One region of the Streptosporangium sp. NBC_01810 genome, then DNA from elsewhere that is predicted to be linked to it. Evidence: riboswitches for the same ligand, from Rfam matches in the RefSeq annotation. Region 1 holds a riboswitch; each other region holds the start of a gene.
The links. A riboswitch is a leader RNA that binds a small molecule or an ion and turns the genes downstream of it on or off. The one in region 1 is predicted to bind cobalamin.
Positions count from the first base shown of each region.

Region 2: another riboswitch for cobalamin. It lies ahead of metE (5-methyltetrahydropteroyltriglutamate--homocysteine S-methyltransferase); the one in region 1 lies ahead of OIE13_RS08345 (ribonucleoside-diphosphate reductase subunit alpha).
Region 3: another riboswitch for cobalamin. It lies ahead of cobN (cobaltochelatase subunit CobN); the one in region 1 lies ahead of OIE13_RS08345 (ribonucleoside-diphosphate reductase subunit alpha).
Region 4: another riboswitch for cobalamin. It lies ahead of OIE13_RS17195 (CbtB domain-containing protein); the one in region 1 lies ahead of OIE13_RS08345 (ribonucleoside-diphosphate reductase subunit alpha).

Region 1 covers NZ_CP109070.1:1,808,884-1,816,211, forward strand. The annotation lists gene glmS (glutamine--fructose-6-phosphate transaminase (isomerizing)) at 1-432, shown strand, start outside; gene OIE13_RS08340 (tripartite tricarboxylate transporter substrate-binding protein) at 566-1,597, shown strand; cobalamin riboswitch at 1,602-1,803, shown strand; gene OIE13_RS08345 (ribonucleoside-diphosphate reductase subunit alpha) at 1,920-4,199, shown strand; gene OIE13_RS08350 (ribonucleotide-diphosphate reductase subunit beta) at 4,277-5,272, shown strand; gene OIE13_RS08355 (mechanosensitive ion channel family protein) at 5,318-6,448, shown strand; gene OIE13_RS08360 (hypothetical protein) at 6,460-6,636, shown strand; gene glgC (glucose-1-phosphate adenylyltransferase) at 6,700-7,328, opposite strand, start outside.
Region 2 covers NZ_CP109070.1:1,607,702-1,615,029, reverse strand. The annotation lists gene metE (5-methyltetrahydropteroyltriglutamate--homocysteine S-methyltransferase) at 1-1,583, opposite strand, end outside; cobalamin riboswitch at 1,722-1,980, opposite strand; gene OIE13_RS07495 (nitroreductase family deazaflavin-dependent oxidoreductase) at 2,041-2,409, shown strand; gene OIE13_RS07490 (EamA family transporter) at 2,582-3,508, opposite strand; gene OIE13_RS07485 (MarR family winged helix-turn-helix transcriptional regulator) at 3,548-4,063, shown strand; gene lysA (diaminopimelate decarboxylase) at 4,366-5,724, opposite strand; gene OIE13_RS07475 (ABC transporter substrate-binding protein) at 5,794-6,678, shown strand; gene OIE13_RS07470 (amino acid ABC transporter permease) at 6,669-7,328, shown strand, end outside.
Region 3 covers NZ_CP109070.1:3,982,740-3,990,067, forward strand. The annotation lists gene OIE13_RS17155 (precorrin-2 C(20)-methyltransferase) at 1-312, opposite strand, end outside; gene OIE13_RS17160 (precorrin-8X methylmutase) at 318-944, opposite strand; gene OIE13_RS17165 (precorrin-3B synthase) at 941-2,473, opposite strand; cobalamin riboswitch at 2,548-2,750, shown strand; gene cobN (cobaltochelatase subunit CobN) at 2,927-6,670, shown strand; gene OIE13_RS17175 (cobyrinate a,c-diamide synthase) at 6,909-7,328, opposite strand, start outside.
Region 4 covers NZ_CP109070.1:3,990,523-3,997,797, reverse strand. The annotation lists gene OIE13_RS17215 (DUF397 domain-containing protein) at 1-20, opposite strand, end outside; gene OIE13_RS17210 (helix-turn-helix domain-containing protein) at 54-908, opposite strand; gene OIE13_RS17205 (ATP-binding protein) at 1,334-1,765, shown strand; gene cobF (precorrin-6A synthase (deacetylating)) at 1,950-2,714, shown strand; adenosylcobalamin (AdoCbl) riboswitch at 2,965-3,111, shown strand; gene OIE13_RS17195 (CbtB domain-containing protein) at 3,115-3,303, shown strand; gene OIE13_RS17190 (CbtA family protein) at 3,314-4,039, shown strand; gene OIE13_RS17185 (magnesium chelatase subunit D family protein) at 4,089-6,224, shown strand; gene cobO (cob(I)yrinic acid a,c-diamide adenosyltransferase) at 6,226-6,828, shown strand; gene OIE13_RS17175 (cobyrinate a,c-diamide synthase) at 6,822-7,275, shown strand, end outside.

The sequences.
Region 1 (7,328 bases):
GCGCCGAGCATGATGTTCGTGGGCCGGGTCCGGGGGTATCCGGTGGCCCGTGAGGGCGCGCAGAAGCTCAAGGAGATCTCCTACGTGCATGCCGAGGCGTACCCGGCCAGCGAGCTCAAGCACGGGCCGCTGGCGCTGATCGGCCCGGACATGCCGACCGTGGCGATCGTCCCCGACGACGAGCTGCTGGACAAGAACCTGACCACTCTGGGTGAGATCCGTGCCCGGGGTGGCCGGGTGCTCATGGTCGGTCACCGTACGGTCGACTCCAAGCTGGCCAACGACTGCGTCGTGGTACCCAAGAACGAGACCGAGCTGGACCCGATTCTGCTGTCGATCCCGCTTCAGCTCTTCGCCTACCACGCCGCCGTGGCGCTGGAGCGGGACGTCGACAAGCCTCGCAACCTGGCCAAGAGCGTCACGGTGGAGTGAGACGGCTACCGGTGCGACCGCCGACGATGGTCGCCCCGTCAAGGGATGGGCTGCGGTCACCTCCCCGACCTGTAGCGGAAAGTGATTGAGGGGTAACCTATGGTATAGGAGGTTCTTGGGGGAAGGGGCGCTTATGCGCCGTAGGAGGTTTTTCGCGCTGGTGGCGGGAGCCATGGTCGTCGCGAGCTGCGGCAGAGTCGGCGACTCCGCCGACTCCGCCGACTCCGCCGTGGGCCGCCTGATCATCCTCGAGCCCACCGCCGACGGCCACGGCTGGGGCGGGATGGCGGGCAGGCTCGCCTCCGTCCTGGTCCTGGCGGGGCTGGCGCGCTCCGCCATGGTCGTCGAGCGGCCGGGAGCGCTGGGTTCCGTCCCCCGTGACGCGTTCGGCGCCGTCCGCGGCTCGTTCGTGCGCGAGGGCAGGCTGCTCGTCACCGCGATGCCGATGGTGACGGCCGCGGAGATCGCCAACACCGCCGCCGTGGTGGACGCCACCACCCCCCTCGCCCGCCTGGTCGGGGACTGGACGGTCCTGGTCGTCCCCGCCGACTCCCGCCTGCACACCTTCGAGGACTTCGCCGCGGAGCTGCGCCGCGACCCGGCGGCGCTGACGGTCGGCGGACGGCTGGAGGGCGGCTCCGACCACGTGCTCTACGGCATGATCGGCAAGTGCCTCGGGGTGGACGCCCGGTTGCTGGAGTACGCCGGCTTCCTTGCCGCCGAGGATGCCGCCGAGGCGCTTCAGATCGGACGGGTGGCGGCCCTGCTGGGGTCGGCCCGCGCCCTGCGACCCGAGATCGCAGCCGGCCGCCTGCGTCCCCTGGTGGTCTCCTCGGGCGGCCGGCTCGACGGGATCGACGCGCCGACGCTCCTGGAGGTCGACGTCCGGCTGGAGTACAGCGACTGGTGCGGTCTGCTGGGGCCCAAGGGCATGAGCCCGGCGGACCGGGACGCCGCGATCGCCCTGTGTGACAGGATCGACGCCGCGCCGCGCTGGCGCGCCCTGTGCGCGGCCAATGAGTGGAGCCGGGTCTACCTCAGCGGCGACGACTTCCGTCAGTGGCTCCTCACCGAGACGGCCCGCACCCGCGGGGTACTCCACGAGCTCGGGTTGCTGAAGTCCTCCGACACAACTTGTTGGGGTAGTTGCGTCAGACGCCCCTAGATGTAGGATCCTGCTCGTTGCTGGTTCGCCCCGGAAGGGGCGAGGCAAGAGGGAACCCGGTGAGATTCCGGGACTGCCCCGCAGCGGTGAACGGGAACGAAAGCCGTCATGTGAGCACTGGGTGAACCATGCCCGGGAAGCGACGGCCGGTAGGCACGCGCAGGGCGCCCGTGAGTCCGAAGACCTGCCGGTGACGTGATTGTCCAGGGCCTCGTGGGAGGGCCCGCGGAACGAGGCGGTCCGGCGTGCCCGGGATCGCTCGCGGACGCGTGCCCATCCGGCGGAGCCGTACGGGGAAGTCCGAGCGAGCGAGGGGCACCAGGTGACAGAGACCTTGGCAGGGACCGCGGTGGAGAACGCGGCAGGGGTCGTGGCGGAGAACGCCGGGGACGACCGGGGCAGCGGGAACGCGACGGTCGATCGCAGGCAGGCCATCGACGAGGCCGCCGCCAGGGTGATCACCGACCCGGAGAACTCCAGGGTCGCCGCCGCGCTGCTGGCCGAGCTGATCGCCGACGAGGCAGCCGAGCACGGCGTCCGCGACTTCTCCGAGTCCGTCGCCGCGACGCACCGGGCGGGGCTGATCGCCGACGGGCTCGCGGAGTTCGTGGCCGCACACGCCGAAGTCCTGGACGCGCTCATCGAGCCGGACGCCGACACCAGGTTCGAGTACTTCGGGCTGCGTACCGTCTACGATCGCTACCTGCTGCGTCACCCGAGCACCCGCAAGGTCCTGGAGCGCCCGCAGCACTTCTTCCTCCGGGTGGCCTGCGGCCTGTCCGAGACCGTCGAGGAGGCAGCCGAGCTGTACGCGCTCATGGCCACCATGTCCTACCTGCCCAGCTCGCCCACGCTGTTCAACTCCGGCTCGCGCAGGCCCCAGCTCTCCTCGTGCTTCCTGCTCGACTCGCCCCGCGACGAGCTGGAGGCCATCTACGAGCGCTACGGGCAGGTCGCGCGGCTGTCGAAGTACGCGGGGGGCATCGGGATCGCCTGGAGCCGGATCCGCTCGCGGGGCTCGCTGATCCGCGGCACCAACGGTCACTCCAACGGCATCGTGCCCTGGCTGCGCACCCTGGACGCGAGCGTCGCCGCGGTCAACCAGGGCGGCCGCCGCAAGGGCGCGGCCTGCGTCTACCTGGAGCCCTGGCACGCCGACATCGAGGAGTTCCTCGAACTGCGCGACAACACCGGCGAGGAGGCCCGCCGCACGCACAACCTGAACCTGGCCAACTGGATCCCCGACGAGTTCATGCGCCGGGTCGAGGCCGACGGCGTGTGGTCGCTGTTCGACCCCAAGGAGGTCCCGCACCTCACCGACCTGTACGGTGCCGCGTTCGACGACGCCTACCGGACCGCGGAAGCCGAGGGCCGGTTCGCCGCGCAGCTGCCCGCCCGCACCCTGTACGGCCGGATGATGCGCACGCTCGCCCAGACCGGCAACGGCTGGATGACCTTCAAGGACGCGGCCAACCGGACCTCCAACCAGACGGCCAGGCCGGAGAACGTCATCCACCTGTCGAACCTCTGTACCGAGATCCTTGAGGTCACCGGCGACGCCGAGACCGCGGTCTGCAACCTCGGCTCGATCAACCTGGCCGCCCACCTGTCTCCGGCCCCCGGAGACGGGGTCGACTGGGTACGGCTGCGCGCGACGGTCCGCACCGCCGTGCGGTTCCTCGACCGCACCATCGACCTGGGCTTCTACCCGACCCCCGAGGCCAGGAGCGCCAACCAGAGGTGGCGCCCGATCGGGCTCGGCGTGATGGGCCTGGCCGACGTGCTGTTCACGCTGCGGCTGCCGTTCGACTCGCCGCGGGCACTGGAGCTGTCCACCCGGATCTCCGAGGAGATCGCGCTGGCCGCCTACCGGACCTCCTCGGACCTGGCCGTGGAGCGTGGCCGCCACCCCTCCTACCAGGAGACCAGGGCCGCCACCGGGGTGCTCCACCCCGACCACTACCGGGCCGCGACGTCCGAGGAGTGGACGGAGATCAGGGAGCGGATCGCCAGGACGGGGCTGCGCAACTCGCTGATGATCGCGATCGCGCCCACGGCCACGATCGCCTCCATCGCCGGTTGCTACGAGTGCATCGAGCCACAGGTCTCCAACATCTTCAAGCGCGAGACCCTCTCGGGGGAGTTCCTCCAGGTCAACCGTTATCTCGTCGCCGACCTGCGGGCCCGCGGCCTGTGGACCTCGCGGATCCGCGACGTGATCAAGCGTGCCGACGGCTCCGTCCAGGACATTCCCGAGATCCCCGCAGACCTGAAGCTGCTCTACCGGACGGCCTGGGAGCTGCCGCAGAAGGCGCTGATCGACCTGGCCGCCGCGCGCACCCCGTACATCGACCAGTCGCAGTCGCTGAACCTGTTCATGGCCACCCCGACCATCGGCAAGCTCTCCTCGATGTACGCCTACGCCTGGAAGTCGGGCCTCAAGACCACCTACTACCTGCGCTCGCGTCCGGCCACCCGGATCGCGCAGGCCACCGTGGCGGCATCGGTGGCCGGGGAGGTCCCCGTCCCCGCCCCTGTCCTCGACCCCGAGGCCGTCGCCTGCTCCCTGGAGAACCCCGAGTACTGCGACGCCTGCCAGTAGACCGGCCGGCGACCATCCGCGGGCGGGCACCGATCCGGTGCCCGCCCCCTCAGTCACCCCGAAAGGGCGTTTTCCCGATGTTGCTCGACCCCGGCATGGATCTCACCCTGCGGCCGATGCGCTACCCCGAGTTCTACGAGCGCTACCGGGCCGCGATCCGCAACACCTGGACCGTCGAGGAGGTGGACCTCGCCTCCGACCTGGCGGACCTGGCGAGGATGACACCCGAGGAGCGTCACCTGATCAACCGCCTGGTGGCGTTCTTCGCCACCGGTGACTCGATCGTGGCCAACAACCTCGTCCTCAACCTCTACCAGCACCTCAACGCCCCCGAGGCGCGTCTCTATCTCAGCAGGCAGCTGTTCGAGGAGGCGGTGCACGTCCAGTTCTATCTGACGCTGCTGGACACCTACCTGCCCGACCTTGACGAGCGGGTCAAGGCGTTCGCCGCGGTCGAGCACATCCCCTCGATCCGCGACAAGGCGGAGTTCTGCTTCCGCTGGATCGACTCGCTCGGCGGCCTGACCCGGCTGGAGACGAGGGAGGACCGGCGGGCGTTCCTGCTCAACCTGATCTGCTTCGCGGCGTGCATCGAGGGCCTGTTCTTCTACGGGGCCTTCGCCTACGTCTACTGGTTCCGCTCCAGGGGGCTGCTCAGCGGCCTGGCCACCGGGACGAACTGGGTCTTCCGCGACGAGTCCATGCACATGGAGTTCGCCTTCGGCGTTGTGGAGACCGTACGGGCCGAGGAGCCCGAACTGTTCGACGACAAGCTCGCCGAGCAGGTCACCCGGATGATCGAGGAGGCGGTGGCGGCCGAGCTGGCCTTCGCCGCCGACCTGTGCGGCGACGGCATGCCGGGAATGGGGGTGGAGCAGATGCGACGCTACCTTGAGTACGTGGCCGACCAGCGGCTGGTCAGGCTCCAGATGCCCGTCCGGTACGGCACGGCCAACCCGTTCGCGTTCATGGAGTTGCAGGACGTGCAGGAGCTGGCCAACTTCTTCGAGCGGAGGGTTTCGGCCTACCAGATAGCCGTCGAGGGGAATGTCGCCTTCGACGAGTCCTTCTGATTAGCTAATGGCCCGGGGAAGAGAACGACGAGAGGGACGCCGTCAGTGTCCAACTGGATCATCCTGATCGTTTCCGTGGTCGCCGCCGTCGTGGCGGTGGAGGTGGTGCGCAGGGTGCTGCGCTCGCGGCTGATCGGCGAGAAGTGGGCCCTCGCCGGTCCGGTCGTGAGCCGCTGCACCTGGCCGGGGTTCGTCACGGCCGCCGTGGCGACGGCCTACACCGTCTACGAGCCCGGTATGGCGGAGGGCTCGGTCAGCCAGGTGATCGACCGAGGCCTCAGCGTGGCGATGATCGGGGGTGCCACCTGGCTGGTCATCCAGGCCGCCTACGCCGTCACCGACGTGGTCCTGAAGCACCTGGTCACGGTCCAGGGCGAGGGTAACCGCAAGGCCCGTCGCATCCGCACCCAGATCACCCTGGTCCGCAGGGTCGCCTCGGCGGTGATCATCGTGGTGGCGCTGGGCGCGATGCTCTTCACCTTCCCGCAGGTACGGGCGCTCGGCGCCGGTCTTCTGGCATCGGCCGGGATCGCCGGCGTCGTCGTCGGCATCGCCGCCCAGTCGACACTGGGCAACCTGCTCGCCGGCCTCCAGCTGGCCTTCAGCGACGCGCTCCGCCTGGACGACGTCGTCGTGGTGAAGGGCGAGTGGGGCCGCATCGAGGAGCTCAGCCTGACCTACGTGGTGCTGCGGCTGTGGGACGAGCGCCGGCTGGTCCTGCCCGTCTCCTACTTCACGACCAACCCGTTCGAGAACTGGACCCGGCACAGCAGCAGGGTGATCGGCCACGTGTTCATCCGGGTCGACTGGTCGGTGCCGATCGAGGAACTGCGCACCGAGCTCTACCACGCCCTGCGAGAGCACCCGCTCTGGGACCAGAAGGACTGGGCCATCCAGGTCACCGACACCCTTCCCAACGGGCTGCTGGAGCTGCGCGCCCTGATGAGCGCCGCCGACTCCGCCAGCGCCTGGGACCTCAAGTGCGACATCCGCGAGCACCTGGTGGCCTTCGTCCGCGAGAAGTACCCCCAGGCCCTGCCCCGTTTCCGGGTCGAGACCCCGCCCGTGCCCGCCACCGTTCCCGGGACACTCACCGGGCTGATGGGCAAGGACCCGACGGTGCCGCGACCGGGCCGTTCCGGTGGCCAGGGCGACGGCCGGCCCGATCCGTTGTGAGATGACCGTCGTTGGCCGCCGCGAAGGAGATCGTGGACGGCCGCGCCGACGAGGCGCGCTTCCTGCTGTGGCAGCAGGAAGCGCGCGAGGAGGTCACCGAGGGCGTCGCGGCCTTCCTCGGACGTCGCCCGCCCCGCTTCACCTGGACCGGCGCGGGGCGCGGCGGTCAGTCGGCCATGACCTCGTAGAGGTTGCGCGTCTCGTCGACGAGGAACAGGCCGCGCGCGGGTATGGAAGGTCCCCGGGCCGGGTCAGCGTTCGACGATCTCGTTCTTGCCGATGATGACGACGCCTCCCCTGGTCACCGCGAATCGGCTGCGGTCGTACTCGAGGTCGAAGCCGATCCGGGCGCCGTCCGGGATGATCACATTCTTGTCGATGATGGCCTTGCGGACGATGGCCCCCCGGCCCACCTTCACGTTGCCCATCAGGACCGAGTCCTCGACCTGGGAGTGGGAGTGCAGCACCACGCCGGGGGAGAGGATGGAGCGCTCAGCCAGCCCACCGGAGACGACCACGCCCGCGGAGACCAGGGAGTCGATCGCCCGGCCCACCCGATCGCCGTCGTTGTGCACGAACTTGGCCGGGGGGAGCGGATCGTGGCCGGTGTAGATGGGCCAGTGGCTGTTGTAGAGGTTGAAGACCGGATGCGCCGAGATGAGGTCCATGTGGGCCTCGTAGTAGGCGTCGAGCGTCCCGACATCCCTCCAGTAGCCCCGGTCGCGCTCGGTGGAGCCGGGCACGACGTTGTCGGCGAAGTCGTAGACCTCCGCGCTGCCCGACTTCACCATCATCGGGATGATGTTGCCGCCCAGGTCGTGCTTGCTCGTCGGGTCGAGCGCGTCCTCCCTGAGCGCGTCGATCATCGCCTGGGTCTTGA
Region 2 (7,328 bases), 200 kb from region 1:
CCGTAGGACTGCACCCAGCCGTGCTGCGTGGCCAGATATCCGTTGAGCTGCTCGGCGAAGTACTGGACCATGTCGTTGCGTTCGGGCTCGCCGTGTACCAGGACGTCGATGCCCGCCGCCTCCTGAAAGACCAGAACCGAGCGGATCTCGGAGGCGATCCGCTCGTCGTAGGCGGCGGCGTCGATGCGTCCGGCGCGTAGGTCGGCGCGGGCCGCCCGCAACTCGGTGGTCTGCGGGAAGGAGCCGATGGTGGTCGTCGGCAGCAACGGCAGGCCAAGGCGGGCACGCTGCGCGACGGCCCGCTCGGGATAGGGCTGGGAGCGGCGTGCGTCGGCCGGGGTGACCGCCGCGCTACGGGCCCGTACGGCGGAGTCGTGGGTGAGCGCCGAGGCCGCCCGCGAGGCGAGATCGGCCCGGTTGGCGGCCAGTTGCCCGGCGATGGCGCCGGTGCCCTCGCTCAGTGCCCTGGCCAGGGTGACGATCTCGGCCGTCTTCTGCCGGGCGAAGGCAAGCCAGCGGCCGACCTGCGGATCCACCCCGTGCTCGAGCGCGACATCCAGCGGGACGTGCAGCAGCGAGCAGGAGGCCGCCACGTCCACCCGGTCGGTCAGGCCGAGCAGGGTGGCCAGGGTGGACAGTGACCTTTCCAGGTCGTTGATCCACACGTTGCGGCCGTCCACGACGCCCGCGATCAGACGCTTGCCGACAACCCCGCCCACCCTGGCCAGGTCGTTCAGGTTCGCCGCGGCCGGGCCGGTGAAGTCCAGGCCCAGTCCCTCGATCGGCGCCTCGGCCAGAACCGGCAGCGCCTCTCCCAGCCGGTCGAAGTAACTGGCGACCAGGATCTTCGGCCGGTAGGTCAGGGAGCCGAGCTCCCGGTAGGCGCGGGCCGCGGCGTCCAGCACGGCCTGGTCGCGGTCCTGTACCAGGGCGGGCTCGTCCAGCTGCACCCACTCGGCGCCCGCCGCGCGCAGGGCGGTGAGCACCTGCACGTAGACCGGCAGCAGCCGGTCCAGCAGGGTGGTCGGGTCGAAGCCGGGGTCCATGCCGGGCGCGGGCTTGGCCAGCAGCAGGTACGTCACCGGGCCGACCAGCACCGGACGCGGGCTGTGCCCCTGTGCGAGAGCCTCACGCAGCTCGCCGACCTGCTTGGCCGGATCGGCGGTGAAGACGGTGTCCGCCCCCAGTTCCGGCACCAGGTAGTGGTAATTGGTGTCGAACCACTTGGTCATCTCCAGCGGAGCGACGGCCTGGGTGCCGCGCGCCATGGCGAAGTAGCCGTCCAGGGCGTCTGCTTCGACGGCGGCCCGGTGACGTTCAGGGATGGCGCCGACCATGACGGTGGTGTCCAGCACGTGGTCGTACAGTGAGAAGTCGCCGGTGGGGACCTCCCGCACGCCGGCACCGGCCAGGTGCCGCCAGTTGTCGCGGCGCAGCCGGGCCGCGGTGTCATGCAGCTCATCGGCGGTGACGCGGCCCGCCCAGTAGCCCTCGATCGCCTTCTTCAGCTCGCGGTCCGGCCCCTGGCGTGGATAGCCGTGGACGGTGGCGAGTGATGCGGGGGTGGCGGAAGTCTCAGCCACGAAACTCTCCTTCGCGAGTCATGGAGAACCCCGGTGCTCTCATGGGCGCGAAGGAACGGCTGACCGGCGAGCACCCTGATCTGGTGCCCGCTCGCAGCGCCGACCCGCCCTCGAGGTCACCGAAGTCACCGCGTGCGTGGTCGCACGCGGGCAGTGGCAGGTCTTCGGACTCGCGGGCACGCCCGGGATTTCGCCCGGGCATCTACTGGCCGTCGCTTCCCCGGTCCGGTACTCGGACCCAGTGCGTTTGACGGCGGTCGTTCCCACTCACCGCTGCGGGGCAGTCCCGGAATTGGCGAGCTCGCGAGCCAAACAGGCGAGCGCCGGCCGCACCGGGTTCCCTCTTACGACGCGCCTGCCTGGAGGGCAGGGCGAACCGACTGCGGGTCCAGCCTAGACGCATTCGGTTCCCCCAGGTGACAGGGGAGCGATCGGCCCCGCCAAGACCCCGATGCCGATGCCGAAGTGGTGGGGGCACGTGAACAAGCGGGTGTTCAACCCTCGCGCGATCGCGAGCGGGACATGGCCGGTGCTGACTCACGTCGGTCGCACCTCTGGCACGACGTACCGCACGCCGCTCGATACGCACCCCGTCGACGGCGGCTACCTGTTCGTTCTGGTGTATGGATCGCGCTCGGACTGGGTGCAGAACATCTTGGCGGCCGACGGGGCGCGGCTCCGGGTCGACGGGAGGGAGGTGGAACTCGCCGCCCCACGCCTCGTCGGGAAAGACGAGGCGTTCCAGGCTCTCTCCGATGAGGTGCCACGCCCACCGAGGCTGCTCCGCATCACCGAGTTCCTCCGCATGGACCTGGCCGCAGGCTGACGATATTCCAGGTGCCATCGGCCTGGCTCGATATCGGAGTGCGGGGGCCGATCCTGATCGCCTAGCGTGACCGGGATGAGAGACCGACCGGGTGCCGTCGGATCCGCGCTCAGGAGGGCGCCGACCGAGCGCCGTCGGAGTCGGAGTCGAAGTCCGTGGCCACACGGCACTGTCAGCGGCTGATTCGTTCTCGACGCCGGGCAGGCCCTGCCGGCCTTGCCCGGCGTCGTTGCCGCCTGATCGCGACGAGGCGGGCCGCGACGGGCTGCCCGAGGAGGATGCCGAGGAGTGCCAGCATCAGCCCGCAGAACTGTTGCGCGGTGAGCGCCTCTCCGGCGATCGTCGTACCGATCAGCACCCCGGTCACCGGGCTCAGCAACCCGACGAGTCCCACCGTTCCCGCCGACAGGTGCCGTAGTCCGGCGAACCAGGCGGCGAAGGCGAGAGCCGTCGCGACGACGCTGACATAACCGAACCCGAGGATCGCAGGTCCGTCCAGGCTCGGCGGCGGGCCCTCCACCGCGACGGCGAAGGGCAGCAGGACGACTCCCCCGGCGATGAGCTGCCACGAGGTCGACGACAGCACGTCGACATCCTCGTTCCATCTCTTGGCCAGCACGTAGCCGACCGACGACATCACCATGGCCGCGACGGACGCGAGCACGCCGAGGGCGTCGACGGCGGCCGCGCCGGTGAACAGCATGAGGCACACCCCCGCGATGCCGACGCCGGCTCCGGCCAGGTGCAGGATCCGCGGGCGCTCCGAGAGCAGCGACCAGGCCAGGAGCATCATCACGACGGGCGACGTCGCCATGATCGTCGAGGCGATGCTCGTCGGAAGCAGCTGAGCCGCCAGGTAGATCAACGCGAAGAACGCGCTCATGTTGAGAGTTCCGAGGACCAGGGATTTCCACCACCACGCCCCGTAAGGAAGCCTTCTGCTGATGAGGAGGAGCAGGAGTCCCGCGGGCAGCGCCCTGATGGCCGCCCCGTACAGGGGGTAGCCGGGCGGGAGGAACTGGTGGGTGACGAAGTAGGTCGTCCCCCAGGTGATCGGCGCCATCGCCGTGACCAACGCCCAGCGAAAATTAGCTTCCATAGAAGGCAATATAGCTTCTCTGGAAGCTATATTGCAGGCATGAGCGAACACCTGGATCATGTAGCCCGCATCCAGCAGGAATGGGCTCGCGAGCGGCCGGACCTGGATGTGAGCCCGCAGGGTGTGATCGGGCGCCTGCACCGCCTCGCCGGGCACCTCACCGAACAACTCTGTGTCGTCTACCGGCGGTACGGGCTCGGGGAGGGAGAGTTCGACGTCCTCGCCACCCTGCGACGCGGCGGCGCGCCGTTCGAGCGCGCCCCCGGAGAGCTCGCCGCCTTCACCATGGTCACCACCGGTGCGATGACCAAACGCATCGACCGGCTCGAACGTGACGGGCTGGTCACCCGTCGCCCGAGCGAGAGCGACGGCCGCGGACGGGTGGTCGCGCTCACCGCCGCGGGCAAGGAGCTGATCGACCGGGCGTTCGCCGAGCATATGCGCAACGAACGCCGCCTCCTCGACGAGCTGACCCCCGAAGAGTCCGCACACCTCGAATCGCTCCTCACCACCTGGCTGACCCGCTTCGAAACCCCTCTCCAGACAGAGACCTGAGCCCGGCGCCCAGACGGCGTCCCAGCTCGGGCGGGCTCAGGCCCTCCACCCGCACGCCGCTGAAATCCGCCGTCCCACACGATGGTCGATGTCCGTCCCCCCGACCGGGAGGTCGCCGGCCGGGACACTCCAGGATCGTGTGGTGGCCGTGGCCACCACACGATCCTGACGCCCGTCCTCTGGTCGCGCCGGCTAGGGTGAGCGCACGGCCCAGCCGCGATTCGCTCCCAGCCGTCGGGTGGGTTCCCTGGGTGTGGACGTCGGCGCCGCGTCGGGCCGGGAACGGTCCCAGCCCGGCACGTTCAACGCAGGTAGAGGCGGAGCAGGTCCTCCTCGGTCTCCCGGCGCACGATCACCCTGGCGGCCCCGTCGCGGACGGCGATCACCGGGGGCCGCGTCACATGGTTGTAGTTGCTCGCCATCGACCGCTGGTAGGCCCCCGAGGCGGGGATCGCCAGCAGGTCGCCGGGCCGTACGTCGGCGGGCAGCGGCAGGTCTCGGACGAGCACGTCGCCGCTCTCGCAGTGCTTGCCGACCACGGTGACCTTACGCAGCGGGGCGTCCGAGGAGCGGGAGGCCAGGAGCGCGGTGTAGGCGGCGCCGTACATGGCGGGGCGCGGGTTGTCGCTCATCCCGCCGTCCACGCTGACGTAGGTGTTGACGCCGGGGATCTCCTTGACCGTGCCCACCTCGTAGAGGGCGACGGCGGTGGGTCCGGCGATCGAGCGGCCCGGCTCGACGGCGAGCCGCACCCGGGCGGGTACGGCCGCACGCAGCGCCGCGACCACCTCAGCCGGGCGTGGCGGGACCGGGTCGCCGGGCCGGTAGACGATTCCCAGGCCGCCGCCGAGGTCAAGCTTGGGGATCGTCACGCCGTGCTCAAGCTCGCAGGCCAGCAGGAAGTCGGCCATCCGGCGGGCGGCCAGGGTGAAGCCGCCCAGGTCGGTGATCTGCGAGCCGATGTGGGAGTGCAGCCCGGTCAGCTCCAGCGAGGTGGTGGCCAGGACCCGGCGGACCGCCTCGGCCGCCAGTCCGGCGCTGAGCGAGAACCCGAACTTCGAGTCGTCACCCCCGGTGGCGATGAACTCGTGGGTGTGCGCCTCCACTCCGGGGGTGACCCGGATCATCATGCGCTGCCGTACCCCCGCCTCGTCCGCGAGGGCGGCCAGGCGCTCGATCTCGGTGAAGGAGTCCACGACCACGCAGCCGACGCCCCAGGTGACGGCGCGGCGCAGCTCGGCGACCGACTTGTTGTTGCCGTGGAAGACCACCCGCGCGGGGTCCATGCCCCCGGCCAGGGCCACGGCCAGCTCGCCCCCGGTGCACACGTCGAGGCAGAGTCCGGCCGTGTCCAGCCAGCGCACCACCTCGGGACAGAGGAAGGCCTTGCCTCCGTAGTGCACCTCCCCGTCGGGGAGCGCCTCCCGCCACTCCGCGCAGCGGCCCTGGAACTCCTCCTCGTCGAGGACGTAGGCGGGCGTGCCGAACTCGGCGGCGAGCTCCCGCACGCCGATCCCGCCGATGCGGAGTTCCCCGCCGGTCCATGCCGCAGTGCGCGGCCAGCCGTTCTCCATCACCAAGGTCATGAGGTCGAAGGTAGGGACTGATGGCTTTTGTCCGGTCTTAGCAGCGAAGTTTTCGATGCTAAGGCTCGCAAGCATTCACGTGTGTTGGGGCTGTTACCTCCCGTCGACACCATAAACTCAACTATTCGCAAACTAGGAGGTTTCGTGACAAAGCGCCTGTATTCGGTCATTGCTGTCGCGCTGGCGGTATCGGCATTCGCCGGAGGCTGCGGGCGCTCGTCGTCGGGAACCGACGCCGGCGCGGGCGCCGGCGCGGCGGCCGGCAAGACCGCCAAGGACCTGGTGCCCGAGGCCGTCCGCAAGACGGGCGAGCTCCGGATGGCGACCTCGGAGGGCTACCCGCCGATGGAGATGTACAAGCCGGGCACCCAGGATCTCACCGGCGTCGACCCGGACCTCGCCGCCGCGATCGCGACCAAGCTCGGTCTGAAGGCCAAGGTGACCAACGCCGCCTTCGACGGCCTGATCCCGGGCCTGCAGGCAGGCCGCTGGGACGTGGTGATGTCCTCGATGAGCGACACCGAGGAGCGCCGCGCGGCCGTCGACTTCGTCGACTACTTCAACGCCGGCGGGGCCATCATGGTCAAGAAGGGCAACCCCGAGGGCATCAAGACCCTTGAGGACCTGTGCGGTCGTACCGTCGTGCTGGCCAAGGGCAGCTCGAACCTCGCGATCGGGCAGCGGCAGGACGAGAAGTGCGCCAAGAAGATGCAGATCATGCAGAGTGAGGACGCACCGACCGGCCTGCTGAGCATCGACTCCGGCCGCGCGGTCGCCACCATCGTCGACTCGCCCGTCGCGGCGATGTACGCCAAGGAGACCGGCAAGTACGACGTGCTGCCCGAGCAGTACGACGCCGGCCCCTGGGGCATCGCGATCGACCGGCGCAACACCGCGCTGCGCGACGCCGTGGCCAAGGCCATGCAGGAACTGACCGCCGACGGCGGTTACCAGGCGGTCCTGGAGAAGTACGGCGTCGCGAGCAACGCCGTGCCCGAGGTGACGGTCAACACCAAGCCGTGGAAGTGACCGGAACCGCCGCGGACACCGAGAATCCGCACCTGCCGATCGACGCGCTCCGCCCGCCGCGGCCCGGCCGGTGGATCATGGCGACGGTCGCCGGATTCATCCTGGTCTGGCTGGCCTACACGATCATCGTCAACGAGAACCTACACTGGGACGTCATCGCCGCGTACCTGATGGACGGCAGGATCCTCGGCGGCCTGTGGGTCACGATCCAGCTCACCGTGCTGTCGATGGTGATCGGCCTGGCGCTGGGCATCCTCGCCGCGGTGATGCAGCTGTCCGGCAGCCCCGTGCTGCGGGGCGCCTCCGCGCTCTACACCTGGTTCTTCCGCGGCACCCCGCTGCTGGTCCAGCTCATCTTCTGGTTCAACATCGGGCTGGTCTTCCCCTCCTTCGGCATCGGCGTGCCGTTCGACGGCCCCAAGCTGATCGAGTGGCAGGCCAACGAGCTGATCACGCCCTTCACCGCGGCCCTGCTCGGTCTGGCGATCAACGAGGGCGCCTACATGGCCGAGATCGTCCGGGCGGGCATCCGCTCGGTGGACCCCGGCCAGCGCGAGGCGGCCGAGGCGCTCGGCATGTCGCACCGGCAGGTGCTTCGCCGGGTGGTGCTCCCCCAGGCGATGCGGGTGATCATCCCTCCCACCGGCAAC
Region 3 (7,328 bases), 2.2 Mb from region 1:
CACGTCGCGCCCGGCGTCCAGGTGCGCGGCCAGCCGCACGGCGCAGTCGGCGTAGAAGTCGTCGAGCGCGCCCTGGTATCCGCCGGGGTGGTCGGTGGTCTCGGTGGTCACCGGGTAGATCAGCGCCTCCTCGACCTGGTCTCCCCGCAGGTAGGGCAGGGCCACCGACCTGGCGATGCTCCGCCCGTGCCTGGCGCTGTGGTAGGCGATCACGTCGGCCGCGCCGAGCAGCCTGGCCGCCTTCACCGTCACCAGCTCCGGATCTCCCGGCCCCAGACCGACCCCGTACAGGCACCCGAGATCCCCGCTCAACCCGCTCACTCCTCTTCGCTCGCGATCGCGTTGACGGCGGCCGCCGCCATCGCGCTGCCGCCCCTGCGGCCGTGGACCACCAGGTGGTCGAGTCCGGCCGGATGCTCGGCCAGGGCCAGCTTCGACTCCGCGGCCCCGATGAAGCCGACAGGCACGCCCAGCACCGCGGCCGGGCGTCCGGCACCCTCCTCGACCAGTTCGAGCAGGCGGAACAGCGCGGTCGGCGCGTTGCCGATCGCGACCACCGCGCCGTCGAGCCGGTCGCGCCACAGTTCCAGCGCCGCGGCGCTACGGGTGGTGCCCAGCCGCAGTGCCAGCTCCGGGACCCGTGGGTCGCCGAGCGTACAGATCACCTCGTTGTCCTTCGGAAGCCGTCGCCTGGTGACGCCGGAGGCGACCATCATGGCGTCGCACAGCACGGGCGCGCCGTCGCGTAGCGCCTCGCGCGCCGCCGTGACGACTCCCGGCGACCACGCGAGGTCGTCGACGAGGTCGACCATGCCGCAGGCGTGCACCATGCGGACCGCGACCTGGGCGACGCCCGGCGGCATGCCGCCCAGGTTGGTCTCCGCGCGGATGGTGGCGAAGGAGCGGCGGTAGATCTCCGCCCCGTCCCTGATGTAGTCGATCACGTTCCCTCTCTGGTCGCCGCCACCGCGGCGCTCGTCTGCTCGGCGTCGGCGAACGTACGGCTCACATCGTCCGCCTCGACGCGGTATCCGTCTCCGGTCGCGACCACGTCCACGACCCGGCCGCGCGGGCGTCCGCACCGCCGCTCACAGCCCGACCAGTGCACGGGGAGCGCACGGGTGAGGCCTCGCGAGGGGTGGACGTCGTCAGGACCGTCCGCACCGGCCTCGGAGCCGGTGTCGCCGGCGTTCGGGTGAACACCCGCGTGGATGTCGGCGTGGATGTAGGTGTGGACGTCGGCGTGAACACCCGCATGGACGTCGGCGTGAACGTCGGCGAGGGCCTTGGCACATCCGGGGCGGCCGGCGCAGGCGGTCAGGCCCAGCCACGGCGACGCCGGATCGCCGACCAGGCCCGCGGCCGTGAGCGTCGCCCGCCGGCCGTCGACCTCCGGCGACGGCAGATCGGGGACGACGATCGTCCGCCACGGTGTCACCCGGACCTCTCCCCCGCCGTGCTCGGCCGCCTGGGCGAGCACCTCCAGCTGGGCCGCCGTGAGCCGCCCGAGCGCGGCGAGAACGGTGAGGGCCGACCTTCCGTCACGCTGCGCGATGACCCCGACCGTGCCGCCGTGCACGGTCCGCCCCCGCCGTACGGCGGGGGCGGCGGCCTGGCGCAGATCCGGTTCCGCCCTGAGCGCGCGGGCCGAGACCCGGCCTGGGCCGTCGGTCAGCTCGGCGAGCCGCCACGCGCCCGCCCCCTGCTCGGCGCGCTCGGCCAGGAACGCCTCGGCGACCGCGAGCATACCGGTGACGGCGGAGGAGACGGGCGTGCGCAGCCCGTGGTCGGCACCGGCGAGCAGCAGCGCCACCTCGGAGACGTCCACCGAGGCGTCCGCCGGATCGACCGGCAGCAGCGTGACGTCCGCGCCGAGAGCCACCATGTCGCCCGAGCCGTCGTCGAGCGCGAACAGGAACCGACCGGGCAGGTCGGCGAGCGCGGGCCGGGCGCAGAGTTCCCCGTCCAACTCGGACACGAGCGGACGGACGTCGAGCATGCTCGCGGGTGCCCGCCCGGCCAGGGGGGAGGCCACGATGTTACGTACCCGCTCGTGCGTGGCCGACGGCAACAGCCCGGCGGCGGCCAGCCGCGCGGCGAAGTCAGGTGCCGGGGAAAGCCGCCGCCCGCCGTCCGGAACGCGCGTGTCACCGTCCACGTCACCGCGTACGGAAACCCCGACCGGAGAAGACTCACCGTCCGGAACGCCCACGTCACCGCGTACGGAAACCCCGACCGGAGAAGACTCACCGTCCGGGGCGTGCGCGTCGTCGCGTGACGGATGCACGGCGGGAAGGGGCTCGCCGTGCTGCGGTGGCAGGCCGCGTACCTGGAGGTTCGCCCTGGAGGTCAGCTCGATCACGCCGGATCCGAGCTCCCGGGCGGCGGCGGCGACCACGCGGAGCTGACGCGCCGTGAGCGCCCCACCGGGAACCCGGATCCGCGCCAGGCCGCCATCGGCCGCAGCATGCACCTGGAGCGCTCCGGGACACGCGTCTGTCCGGGTTCTTCCGGGAGGGTCAGTTATTGACACGCAGTGGATGGTAGCTCCCATTTCTTTACGGATGTCCGCCTGGCATAGTGTGACCCTAGGCGACGGCGCAGGGAGGAAGCCGGTGTGAAACCGGCGCGGTCCCGCCACTGTAACCGGGGAGCGAACCCCACCGAAGGCCACGGTCCGGCAACGGACGGGAAGGCCGGGGTGAGCGTTGATCCGGGAGCCAGGAGACTCCTGCCGTCGCGATGACGACGACCCGGGGCGAGGACCCCGAGGGAGGACTTCTCCATGCGCTCCGTGCCGCCCACCCCCCGATCCCCCGTGTCGCCCGCGTCGCAGGCCGCCGTGTCACCCACCCCCCGATCTCCCGCGCCACCCGCGTCGCAGGCCGCTGTGTCACCCGTGTCGCCCGTGTCGCCGGCGCCGCCCATGCCTTCGGCGCCGCCCTGCGTCCTGCTGCTGTCGACCTCCGACACCGACCTGCTCAGCGCGCGGGCGAGCGGCGCGGACTACCGGCTCGGCAACCCGGCGAGGTTGTCCGCCGAGGACCTGCCCGCGCTGACCGAGGGCACGGACCTTGTGGTCGTGCGACTGCTCGGCGGACGGCGGGCATGGGAGGACGGGCTGGACGCGCTGCTCGCGGGCCGGCGGCCCGTCGTGATCCTCGGCGGCGAGCAGGCCCCCGACGCCGAGCTGATGGAGCTGTCCACGGTGCCCGGCGGCGTCTGCGCCGAGGCGCACGCCTACCTCGCGCACGGCGGCCCCGCGAACCTGGCCCAGTTGCACGCCTTCCTCTCCGACACGGTGCTGCTCACCGGGTACGGCTTCGCGCCGCCCGTGCCCACCCCGAGCTGGGGCCCCCTCGAACGCGTCGCACGGCGCACCGAGGGCCCCGTCATCGGCGTGCTCTACTACCGCGCGCACCACGTCGCGGGCAACACCGCCTTCGTCGAGGCGCTCTGCCTGGCCATCGAGGACGCGGGTGGCCAGGCCCTGCCCGTCTACTGCGGTTCCCTCCGCACCGCCGAGCCCGGCCTGTTCGACACGCTCCGAGCCGCGGACACCCTGGTGGTCACCGTGCTCGCCGCCGGGGGCACCCGCCCGGCGACCGCCTCGGCGGGCGGGGACGACTCCGCGTGGGACGTCGGCGCGCTCGCCGAGCTGGACGTGCCGATCCTGCAGGGCCTCTGCCTGACCACGGGAAGGGACGCCTGGCGGGAGAACGACGACGGCCTGTCCCCGCTCGACGCCGCCTCCCAGGTGGCGATCCCCGAGTTCGACGGGCGGATCATCACCGTGCCGTTCTCCTTCAAGGAGGTCGACGACGAGGGCCTGACCGTGTACGTGGCCGACCCCGAGCGGGCCTCGCGCGTCGCCGGCATCGCCGTACGGCACGGCCTGCTCCGGCATGTCCGAGCGCCGGAACGACGGATCGCGGTGATGCTGTCGGCGTACCCGACCAAGCACGCCAGGATCGGCAACGCGGTCGGCCTGGACACCCCGGCCAGTGTGGTCAGGCTGCTCACGGCCATGGCGGAGGCCGGGTACGACCTCGGGGACGGTTTCCCCGGCGTGGCGGAGCAGGACGGCGACGCGCTGATCCACGCACTGATCGCGGCGGGTGGCCAGGACCAGAACTGGCTCACCGAGGAGCAACTGGCCGCGAACCCGGTGCGGATCCCGGCCGCGCGCTACCGGGCGTGGTTCGAGACGCTGCCCGAGGACCTGCGCCGCGACATCGAGGCGCACTGGGGGCCGCCGCCGGGCGAGTTGTTCGTCGACCGGAGCCGCGATCCCGATGGCGAGATCGTGCTGGCCGCGCTGCGCGCGGGCAACCTCGTGGTGATGGTCCAGCCGCCGCGAGGCTTCGGGGAGAACCCGGTCGCCATCTACCACGACCCCGACCTGCCGCCGAGCCACCACTACCTGGCCGCCTACCGGTGGCTGGCCGACGACTTCGGCGCGCACGCGATCGTGCACGTCGGCAAGCACGGCAACCTGGAGTGGCTGCCCGGCAAGTCGACGGGGATGTCGGCCTCCTGCGGCCCCGACGCGGCGCTCGGCGATCTGCCGCTGGTCTACCCGTTCCTGGTGAACGACCCCGGTGAGGGCACGCAGGCCAAGCGGCGGGCGCACGCCGTACTGGTCGATCATCTGGTGCCGCCGATGGCCCGCGCGGAGACCTACGGCGACATCGCCCGGCTGGAGCAGCTGCTGGACGAGCACGCCTCGATCGCGGCCATGGACCCGGCCAAGCTGCCGGCCATCCGGGCGCAGATCTGGACGCTGATCCAGGCCGCCAGGCTCGACCACGACCTGGGCGTCGACGACCGGCCGCAGGACAGCGGGTTCGACGACTTCCTGCTGCACGTCGACGGGTGGCTCTGCGAGGTCAAGGACGTCCAGATCCGCGACGGCCTGCACGTGCTCGGCAGCGCCCCCGAGGGGAAGGCCCGCGTCGACCTCGTGCTGGCCATGCTCCGCGCCCGCCAGATCTGGGCCGGTCAGGAGGCACTCCCCGGCCTTCGTGAGGCCCTCGGCCTGGCCGAGGACGGCGGCGCCGCGAGGGTGAGCGTGGACGAGGCCGAGTCGCTGGCCCGCGCCCTCGTCGAGGGCATGGAGGAGCGCGGCTGGGACCCGTTCGCCGTCTCCCCCGTCACCGCGTCCGTCCTCGCCGGCAGGAGTGACCACGACTCCGGAGTCCTGGCCGCCAATGACCGCGCCCCCGGAGTCCTGGCCGCCAATGACCGCGCCCCCGGAGTCCTGGCCGCCAATGACCGCGCCCCCGGAGTCCTGGCCGCCAATGACCGCGCCCCCGGAGTCCTGGCCGCCGTGGAGAAGGTGCTCGGGTTCGCAGCCGAGGAGATCGTGCCCCGGCTCGCCAGGACCACGGACGAGATCGGCGCGGTGCTGCACGCGCTCGACGGCGGTTACGTCCCCGCCGGGCCGAGCGGGTCGCCGCTGCGCGGGCTGATCAACGTGCTGCCGACCGGGCGGAACTTCTACTCCGTCGATCCCCGGGCGGTGCCCAGCAGGCTGGCGTGGGAGACCGGGCAGGCCATGGCCGACTCCCTGCTGGAGCGGTACCGCTCCGACACCGGTGAGTGGCCGCGCAGCGTCGGGCTGTCGGTCTGGGGCACCAGCGCCATGCGCACGGCGGGCGACGACGTGGCGGAGGTGCTCGCGCTGCTCGGCGTGCGGCCGGTGTGGGACGAGGCGTCCCGCCGGGTCAGCGGCCTCGAACCGGTCCCGCTCACCGAGCTCGGCCGGCCCCGCGTCGACGTGACCGTACGGATCAGCGGGTTCTTCAGGGACGCCTTCCCGCACGTCGTCACCATGCTGGACGACGCCGTACGGCTGGTCGCGGGCCTTGCGGAGGCCGCCGAGGAGAACTACGTGCGGGCGCACGCCGAAGCCGACCTGGCCGCGCACGGCGACGAGCGGCGGGCCACCCTGCGGATCTTCGGCTCCCGTCCTGGCGCCTACGGCGCGGGCCTGCTGCCGCTGATGGAGAGCGGAAACTGGCGCGACGACGCCGACCTGGCCGAGGTGTACGCGGTCTGGGGCGGCTTCGCCTACGGCCGCGACCTCGACGGGACACCGGCGCGGCAGGACATGGAGAGCGCCTACCGGCGGATCGCGGTGGCCGCGAAGAACGTCGACACACGCGAGCACGACATCGCCGACTCCGACGACTACTTCCAGTACCACGGCGGGATGATCGCCACCGTGCGGGCGCTCACCGGCCGGGCACCCGCCGCGTACGTGGGCGACAGCACCCGCCCGGACGCGGTGCGGACCAGGACCCTGCACGAGGAGACCGCGCGGATCTTCCGGGCCAGGGTGGTCAATCCCAACTGGCTGGCGGCGATGCGCAGGCACGGCTACAAGGGCGCGTTCGAGCTGGCCGCCACCGTGGACTACCTGTTCGGCTACGACGCCACAACGGGCGTGATGGCCGACTGGATGTACGACAGGCTGGCCGCCGCCTACGTCCTGGACCCGGAGAACCGGGCGTTCATGGCCGCGTCGAACCCGTGGGCGCTGCACGGCATCGCCGAACGGCTGCTTGAGGCGGCCGACAGGAAGATGTGGGAGCACCCCGACCCCGAGATCATGACGGCCCTACGGGAGGCGTACCTCACCGTCGAGGGCGACCTGGAGGACCGCTGACCCGCTTTCCACGCCGCCCCCGAGGGCAGGACGGCTCAGCCGACGGCCGCCGGACTCGGGGCTGCCGGACCGGCGCGGACGTACGCCTCCGCCGGACTCGGGGCTGCCGGACCGGCGCGGACGTACGCCTCCGCCCGACTCGGGGCTGCCGGACCGGCGCGGACGTACGCCTCCGCCCGACTCGGGGCTGCCGGACCGGCGCGAACATACGCCTCCGCCCAGCCCGCGAGGAGCGGGTTCAACCGATGGCCGCGACCAGGCGTTCAGCCAGCTCAGGGCTGCCGGCCCAGTGCAGGTGCAGGTAGGACGCGGCCAGAAGGGGCTCGGCGAAGCCGTCGGCCGCGCCCTTCCAGCGGAACAGCGGTGGCGTCGCGTGTCCGGGATCGGTGGCCGTGCGGTGGAACTCGTGGCCCCGGTAACGCTCGCCCTCTCGGGTGAGCACGGACTTGGCGGTCGCCACGGCGTCGCGGTAGCCCAGCGTGAGCCGGCCGGTCATCGTCGCGGTGATGTCGAGCCTTCCGCACATGGGATGGCCGTCGAGCTCGCGCGCCAGGTAGAGCAGCCCGGCGCACTCGGCGACGATCGGGCCGTCGAAGGCCGCCACCCGGTGGCGGAGCGGCTCGTTGGCGGACAGCTCCGCCGCGTACATCTCGGGAAA
Region 4 (7,275 bases), 2.2 Mb from region 1:
GAATACCGATCGCCAACCATCGTTGAGCGTCCTTCCTGGATAAATCATGCCATTTAGAGCGTAACGGCTATCTCGCTGAGAAAGGAGTCTGATTTATCGGGACTCAGGGCAAGGCCGCAGAGGTGATCGAAAGCCCGTAGATACTGCTCGACGCTGTGTTCGTCCTCGATGTAGGCGTCGGTGTTCATCGTTTCGACATGCGCGACGTCCAAGCTGGGAAGACGCAGGATGGTGAAGGCGCCTGACATTCCAGGATGAGGTTGGCTGGTGAACGGCAGAACCTGCAGTGTGACGTTGGGCCACGCCGCGCACTCGCGTAGATACTCGATCTGATCACGGAAGACCTCGGGGCCGCCGATGGGGTGGCGGAGAGCGACCTCGCTGATCAGGGCGCGTAGGGTAACCGGTTCCTGCCTCCTGAGGATGGTCTTGCGTGTCGTCCGGACGGCGACGAACTCCCCGAGCTCGGTGGCGCTGCTCAGACCTTGCATGGCGGACACGAACGTCCGGGCATACGCCTCCGTCTGTAGTAGCCCCGGCATCAGATAGGCCTCGTAAGTTTGGATCTCGGTCGCCGTCGATTCGAGCCGTATCAGGTCTACGTACGAAGGCGCCAACGCGTCGCCGTGCTCGACCCACCAGCCGCGCCGTTCCTGCTGTATCTCAGCTGCGACGACCATGAGCTTGTCGCGGACGTTTAGGTCGGTGACTCCGTAGGCGTCCAGGATCGGAGGCACGTCGCGGGGTGGGATACCGACGATGCCGTTTTCGATGCGGCTGAGTGAGGCCGTGGAGCGTTTGCATTTGTCTGCTGCTATGGCAAGTGAGGGGATTCCCGCCGCCGCTCGAAGTTCTGCCAGCTTCGCGCCGAGCCAGCGCTGCCGAAGTGACGGTATGTCTGTGTTCATTTTCCCTCCCGCAGTGATGAGCCTGATCAAGGTGAGCCGAAATTGGAACTTGGCGTAACTATTTCGCTCAACCAGCTTGCGCACCGGAACCGCGAAGCTCACTGTAGACCTCAGCAGTCGGTCACCAAGGGAGATCGACCAAAAGCGTTTCGTAATCAAGGTCGAGCAGGCTCGGTGCCTGAAGTGTCGGGGACGCCGCTCTCGTCGCGGGAGGTGACGACCGTGAGGATCTGCCGGGCGGTGGCGCACCGCCATGGAGTCGAGCCGTGTCAGGCGGCCATGGAACGTTCCCGTGCCGATCGGCGCCGTGGACGAGGGAAGGGACAGGGATGATCGTGAAGCGTTCGCGTGCTCTGATCGTCGGCGGGATCTCCGGATTGTTCCGGGGTAGACGGTTCAACGGCGCTGATCGGAGGTTCTCGGGTTTGGACTGGCAGCTGTTCGCGCTGGACGTGCTGTCCGCCTCCCCGAGCTTTTCCCGCCGGTTCGCGGCCACGGCCTCGCAGAGACCCGCACGCACCTTCGTCGCCGACCTGCTGGGGGAAGAGCACCCCCGTAGGGACGACGCCGTCCTGCTCACCAGCGAGCTTGCCGGGAACGTGATCCGGCATGCCGTCCAGCGGGAGTTCCTCGTCTCGCTGGCGTTCGCGACCGGCGGCGTGCTGGTCGCGGTCCGGGACTGCGGTTCGTCCAGGATCCCCTACCCGAGGCAGGCGGAGGAGGAGGCCCCGAGTGGCAGAGGGCTCGCCCTGGTCGACACACTGGCGGCACGCTGGGGCTTCCACCGATCCCCCGGAAGCACGAGCGTCTGGTTCCAGCTCGCCACGCCCTCGCCCGGCCTGGGCGGCGACGGCTGATCATGCGGGGTTGTTCCCGGAGGCGTGACCGGCGTCGAAGGTGTTCATCCGCAGCTCTCCGGTGGCTGAGGCGCCGTTGCGGGACAGCACATGGACGCGGCGGCCGTGCGGGTGGATGGGGTGGACATCCGCCGGGGCGGCCCCCTGTGGCGAGTCTCGAAGCGGTACGGGCAGACTCTGGCAGGTGAAGCGAATCCTCATCATCGGCATCGGTGCCGGTGATCCCGACCATCTCACCCTCCAGGCGGTCAAGGCCATCGCCCGTACCGACGTGTTCTTCGTCCTGGACAAGGGTGAGGCCAAGCATGACCTCGTCCAGTTGCGGCACGACCTCGTCGACGCGCACGCCCGCCCGCCGTACCGGATCGTCGAGGCCGGTGACCCCGAGCGTGACCGGACCACCCCCGCCTACGCCCCCGCGGTCGAGGACTGGCGCTCGCGCCGCGCCGACATCTGCGAGCGGTTCATCCGTGACGAGCTCGACGAGGGGCAGACGGGTGCCTTCCTGGTGTGGGGGGATCCTGGCCTGTACGACAGCACCCTGGCCATCGTCGAGGAGATCCACCAGCGGGGCTCGGTCCGGTTCGAGCACGAGGTGATTCCCGGTGTCAGCAGCGTGTCCGCACTCACCGCCCGGCATCGCGTCAGCCTGACCCGGGTCGCCCGGCCGGTGCACATCACCACCGGCCGGCGTCTCGCCGAGGAGGGGCCCTCGGCCGACGACGTCGTCGTCATGCTGGACGCCCACTGTGCCTTCGCCGATCTGGGCGCCGATCTGGGCGACGACTTCGACATCTACTGGGGCGCCTACATCGGCACCCCGGACGAGATCCTGGTCGCCGGACCGGTGTCCGAGGTCGCCGACCGCATCCGCGAGCTGCGTGCCGAGGCGCGGGCGCGCAAGGGCTGGATCATGGACACCTACCTGCTCCGCAGGGTGTCCCGCTGAGCACCTGCCGCGGCGGCCTCCGGAGGCCGCCGCGCGTCCGGCCGGTGTCCGGAGGCCGATCGCACCGGCTTTCTCGGTCCGCCGTCGCCGTCACGGTCGTATGGCTCGCGAAGAAGAGGCTCACCTCCAGAAACCTCGTCCATCCCGGGCCGGTGAGCGGGTCGTGACGGCCGGATCGGCAGACGGAACCGGATCCGGCATGCCGCAATGAATCACCTTATGTTGACTATCCACTACAAAAAGAGTTACATTTCGGACGATTTCGCGGTGGTCCGAGGGAAGTCCGGTGAGAAGCCGGTGCGGTCGCGCCACTGTATCCGGAACGCGAGTTCCGGGAGCCAGGTTACTTGGCCGCCGCGTCCTCATCTGTCGGGACGCGTCATCCCCAAGGAGGCTGCTCATGCGTGAGCTGTCCGTTTCACAGCCCGTTCCCCTCTCCCACCTGGCCCGCTGGCTCGTGGCGGTTCCGCTGCTCCTGCTGGTGGCCTACCTGGTCACCTTCGACCAGGGGGTCGTGTCGCAGGCGGGCGACTATCTGCACGAACTCATGCACGACGGGCGCCACCTACTCGGCGTTCCCTGCCACTAGGCCGCGCGTCGTGATACGTACCCTGCTGCTCCGCGGCCTGCTCGTCGGGCTGGTCGCCGGGCTGATCGCCGCCGTGTTCGCCTACCTGCTCGGCGAGCCGAACATCGACCAGGCCATCGCGCTCGAAGAGGCCGCCGCGCACGCCCAGACCGCGGCCGGGCACTCCCACGGGGAGGAGGCGCTGGTCAGCCGGTCCGGCCAGCAGGCCGGGCTCTTCCTCGCCCTGGCCCTGTACGGCATGTCCGTGGGAGGCATCTTCTCCCTCGTCTTCGCCGGGCTGCGCGGCCGGATCGGACCCCGTTCCGACGTGGTGCTGGCCGCGACGATGGCCGCCACCGCGTTCGTCGCGATCGTGCTGGTGCCGTTCGTCAAGTACCCGGCCAACCCGCCCGCCGTCGGTGATCCGGACACCATCGGCAGCCGGACCACGCTGTACCTGGTCCTGGTCGCCATCGGCCTGCTGTCCGTGGCGCTGGGTGTGGCCTGCGCCCGCAGGCTGCCGGCCCGGCCCTGGCTCGCCGGCGCGGCCGGCTTCCTGGTCCCCGTCATCGTCACCCTGTTCGTGCTGCCGACGATCAACGAGGTGCCCGACGGCTTCCCCGCCCAGTTGCTGTGGGACTTCCGGGTGTCCTCCCTCGGCACGCAACTCGTGCTCTGGTCGGCCATCGGCGTCCTGTACGGCGTCGCCGTCCAACGCGCCGTCCGCCGCGACGCGCTCGCGGTGGCCCCGAACTGAACGTTCGGCGGGTCGGGTACGTCAACAGGATCTCGCAGAAAGAAACCTCGTGATCGGTGCCTATCCGTTCAGTGCCGTCGTCGGTCTCGACGACCTCAAGCTCGCGCTGACACTCAACGCGGTCTCCCCACGGGTGGGTGGTGTGCTGGTCCGAGGGGAGAAGGGGACCGCCAAGTCCACGATCGTCCGCGCGCTCGCCGCACAGCTCCCCGCGGTCAAGGTGATCGCCGGCTGCCGCTTCTCCTGCGACCCGGCCGAGCCGGATCCGGCCTGCCCCGACGGCCCGCACGGCGCGGGCGAGAGTGGGCAGGAGCGTCCGGCCGCGCTGGTGGAGTTGCCCGTCGGCGCGTCGGAGGACCGGCTGGTCGGCGCGCTCGACATCGAGCGCGCGCTCACCGAGGGGGTCAGAGCGTTCGAACCCGGCCTGCTCGCCGCCGCGCATCGGGGTGTCCTCTACGTCGACGAGGTCAACCTGCTGCACGACCATCTCGTGGACCTGCTGCTCGACGCTGCCGCGCTCGGCACCTGCTTCGTCGAGCGCGAGTCGGTCTCGGTACGGCACGCGGCGCGGTTCCTGCTGGTCGGCACGATGAACCCCGAGGAGGGCGAGCTGCGGCCACAGCTTCTGGACCGGTTCGGGCTGACCGTCGAGGTGCGGGCGTCCAGGAATCCGGACGAGCGGGCCGAGGTCGTACGGCGCCGCCTGGCCTTCGACGCCGATCCCGCCGGGTTCGCCGCCGGGTGGGCGGGACAGGAGGCGGACCTGGCACGGCGGATCGCCGAGGCCAGGGAGCGGGTCCCGAAGGTCGTGCTGCCCGACGCCCGGCTGCGCCAGATCGCGGCGGTGTGCGCGGCCTTCGAGGTGGACGGGCTCAGGGCCGATCTGGTCACGGCCAATGCCGCCATCGCGCACGCCGCCTGGCGCGGCGGCGCCGAGGTCACGGCCGAGGACGTACGCGAGGCGGCTCGCCTCTCGCTGCCGCACCGCCGCCGCCGCGACCCGTTCGACGCGCCGGGCCTTGACGAGTCCCGCCTCGACGACCTCCTGGCGGAACACGGCGGCGACGACCCGGACGACCCGGACGGAGGGCCGAGCGGTTCCGGCGGTCCGGGCGATTCGGGCGGTTCGGGTGGTTCGGACGGTCCGGTGAACTCAGGGGACGGTCCCGAGACCGGCTCCGCGGAAAGTCCCGCGCGTGATGGTTCCGGTGCGGGTGGCCCGCACGGGGGCGCGGACGGCGATGGCGTGGACGGCGGTGGTTCGCACAACGGCGGTTCGCGCGACGGTGATTCCGGGACCGGTGCCTCCGATGTCCCGGATGCCTCCGACGGGATCGGCGCCTCGCCGGACCGTCCCTCCGCCGAGCGGGTGATCGCCGCCGCCGAACCGTACCGGGTGCGCCCCTTCCAGGTGCCGGGCCTGGGTGACGGCGCCTCCGGACGGCGGTCGCGGGCCCGCACTTCCAACGGGCGGACCACCGGATCGCGGGTTCCCGCCGGGCGGCTCCAGCGGCCGCACCTGTCGGCGACGCTCCGCGCCGCCGCGCCGTACCAGCGTGAGCGCGGACGCACCGGCCCCGGCCTGCTGGTCCGTGACACCGACCTGCGCGAGGCCGTCCGCGAGGGCAAGGAGGGCAACCTGGTGCTCTTCGTGGTGGACGCGAGCGGTTCCATGGCGGCCAGGCAGCGCATGCGCGAGGTCAAGGCGGCCGTGCTCAGCCTGCTGCTCGACGCCTACCAGCGGCGGGACAAGATCGGGCTGATCACCTTCAGGGGATCCACGGCGGATCTGGTGCTGCCCCCGACCTCCTCGGTCGAGGTCGGCGCGGCGCGGCTGCGGGAGCTGCCGACCGGCGGCCGTACCCCGCTGGCCGCCGGGCTGCGCCGGGCCGCCGAGGTGCTCAGGGTGGAGCGGCTACGCGACCCCACCAGGAGGCCGCTGCTCGTGGTGGTCACCGACGGCCGGGCCACCTCGGGGTCCGACCTGGCGGCCACCGCCGCGCTGCTCGCCGGTACGGCGGGTGTCGTGGTCGACTGCGAGAGCGGTCCGGTACGGCTCGGCCTGGCCCTCGACCTCGCGGCCAGGCTGGGCGCGCCCGCCGTGAGGCTCGACGCGCTGGCGGCGGGCGGCGGGCTCGGCGGGCTCGTCCGTGACCACCGGACCGACTACAGGAAGGCGGGCTGAGATGCCGCAGGGCAAGCCGGAGACGGTGCCCGAGGACGGGCTCACCACGCGTCAGCGCCGCAACCGGCCGCTGCTGATCGTGCACACCGGGCCCGGTAAGGGGAAGTCCACCGCGGCCTTCGGGATGGCGCTGCGCGCCTGGAACCAGGGCTGGCCGGTCGGGGTGTTCCAGTTCGTCAAGTCGGCCAAGTGGCGCATCGGTGAGGAGCGGGCGCTCGTGGTGCTCGGCGAGTCCGCCGAGGGCGGCACCGTGACCTGGCACAAGATGGGCGAGGGCTGGTCGTGGATCCAGCGGCCGGGCAGCGAGGAGGACCACGCCGCCGACGCCCGCGAGGGCTGGGAGCAGATCAGGCGCGACCTGGCCGCGGAGACCTACCGCTTCTACGTACTCGACGAGTTCACCTACCCGCTGAAATGGGGCTGGCTGGACGTGGACGACGTGGTCGCCACCCTGGTCGCGCGGCCGGGCAACCAGCACGTTGTGATCACCGGCAGGGACGCCGACCCGAGACTGGTCGAGGTCGCCGACCTGGTGACCGAGATGGGGAAGGTCAGGCACCCGATGGACGCCGGGCAGAAAGGCCAGAAGGGCATCGAATGGTAGTGCCGCGACTGGTGATCGCCGCGCCGTCCTCGGGCAGCGGGAAGACCACCGTCGCGACCGGCCTGATGGCGGCACTGCGCACGCGGGGCCTGCGTGTCTCACCGCACAAGGTGGGACCCGACTACATCGACCCCGGCTACCACGCGCTCGCCACCGGGCGCCCCGGCCGCAACCTCGACCCCTGGCTGACCGGTGAGGACCGGGTCGCGCCGCTCTTCCTGCACGGCGCGCGGGACGCCGACATCGCCGTGGTCGAGGGGGTGATGGGCCTGTACGACGGCGCCGGGAGCGAGGACTTCGCCTCCACCGCGCACGTGGCCCGGCTGATCGGTGCGCCGGTGGTCCTCGTGGTGGACGCCGCGCGGCAGGGCAGGTCCGTGGCCGCGCTCGTGCAGGGCTTCGCCTCCTTCGACACCCGGGTACGGCTGGCCGGGGTGATCCTCAACC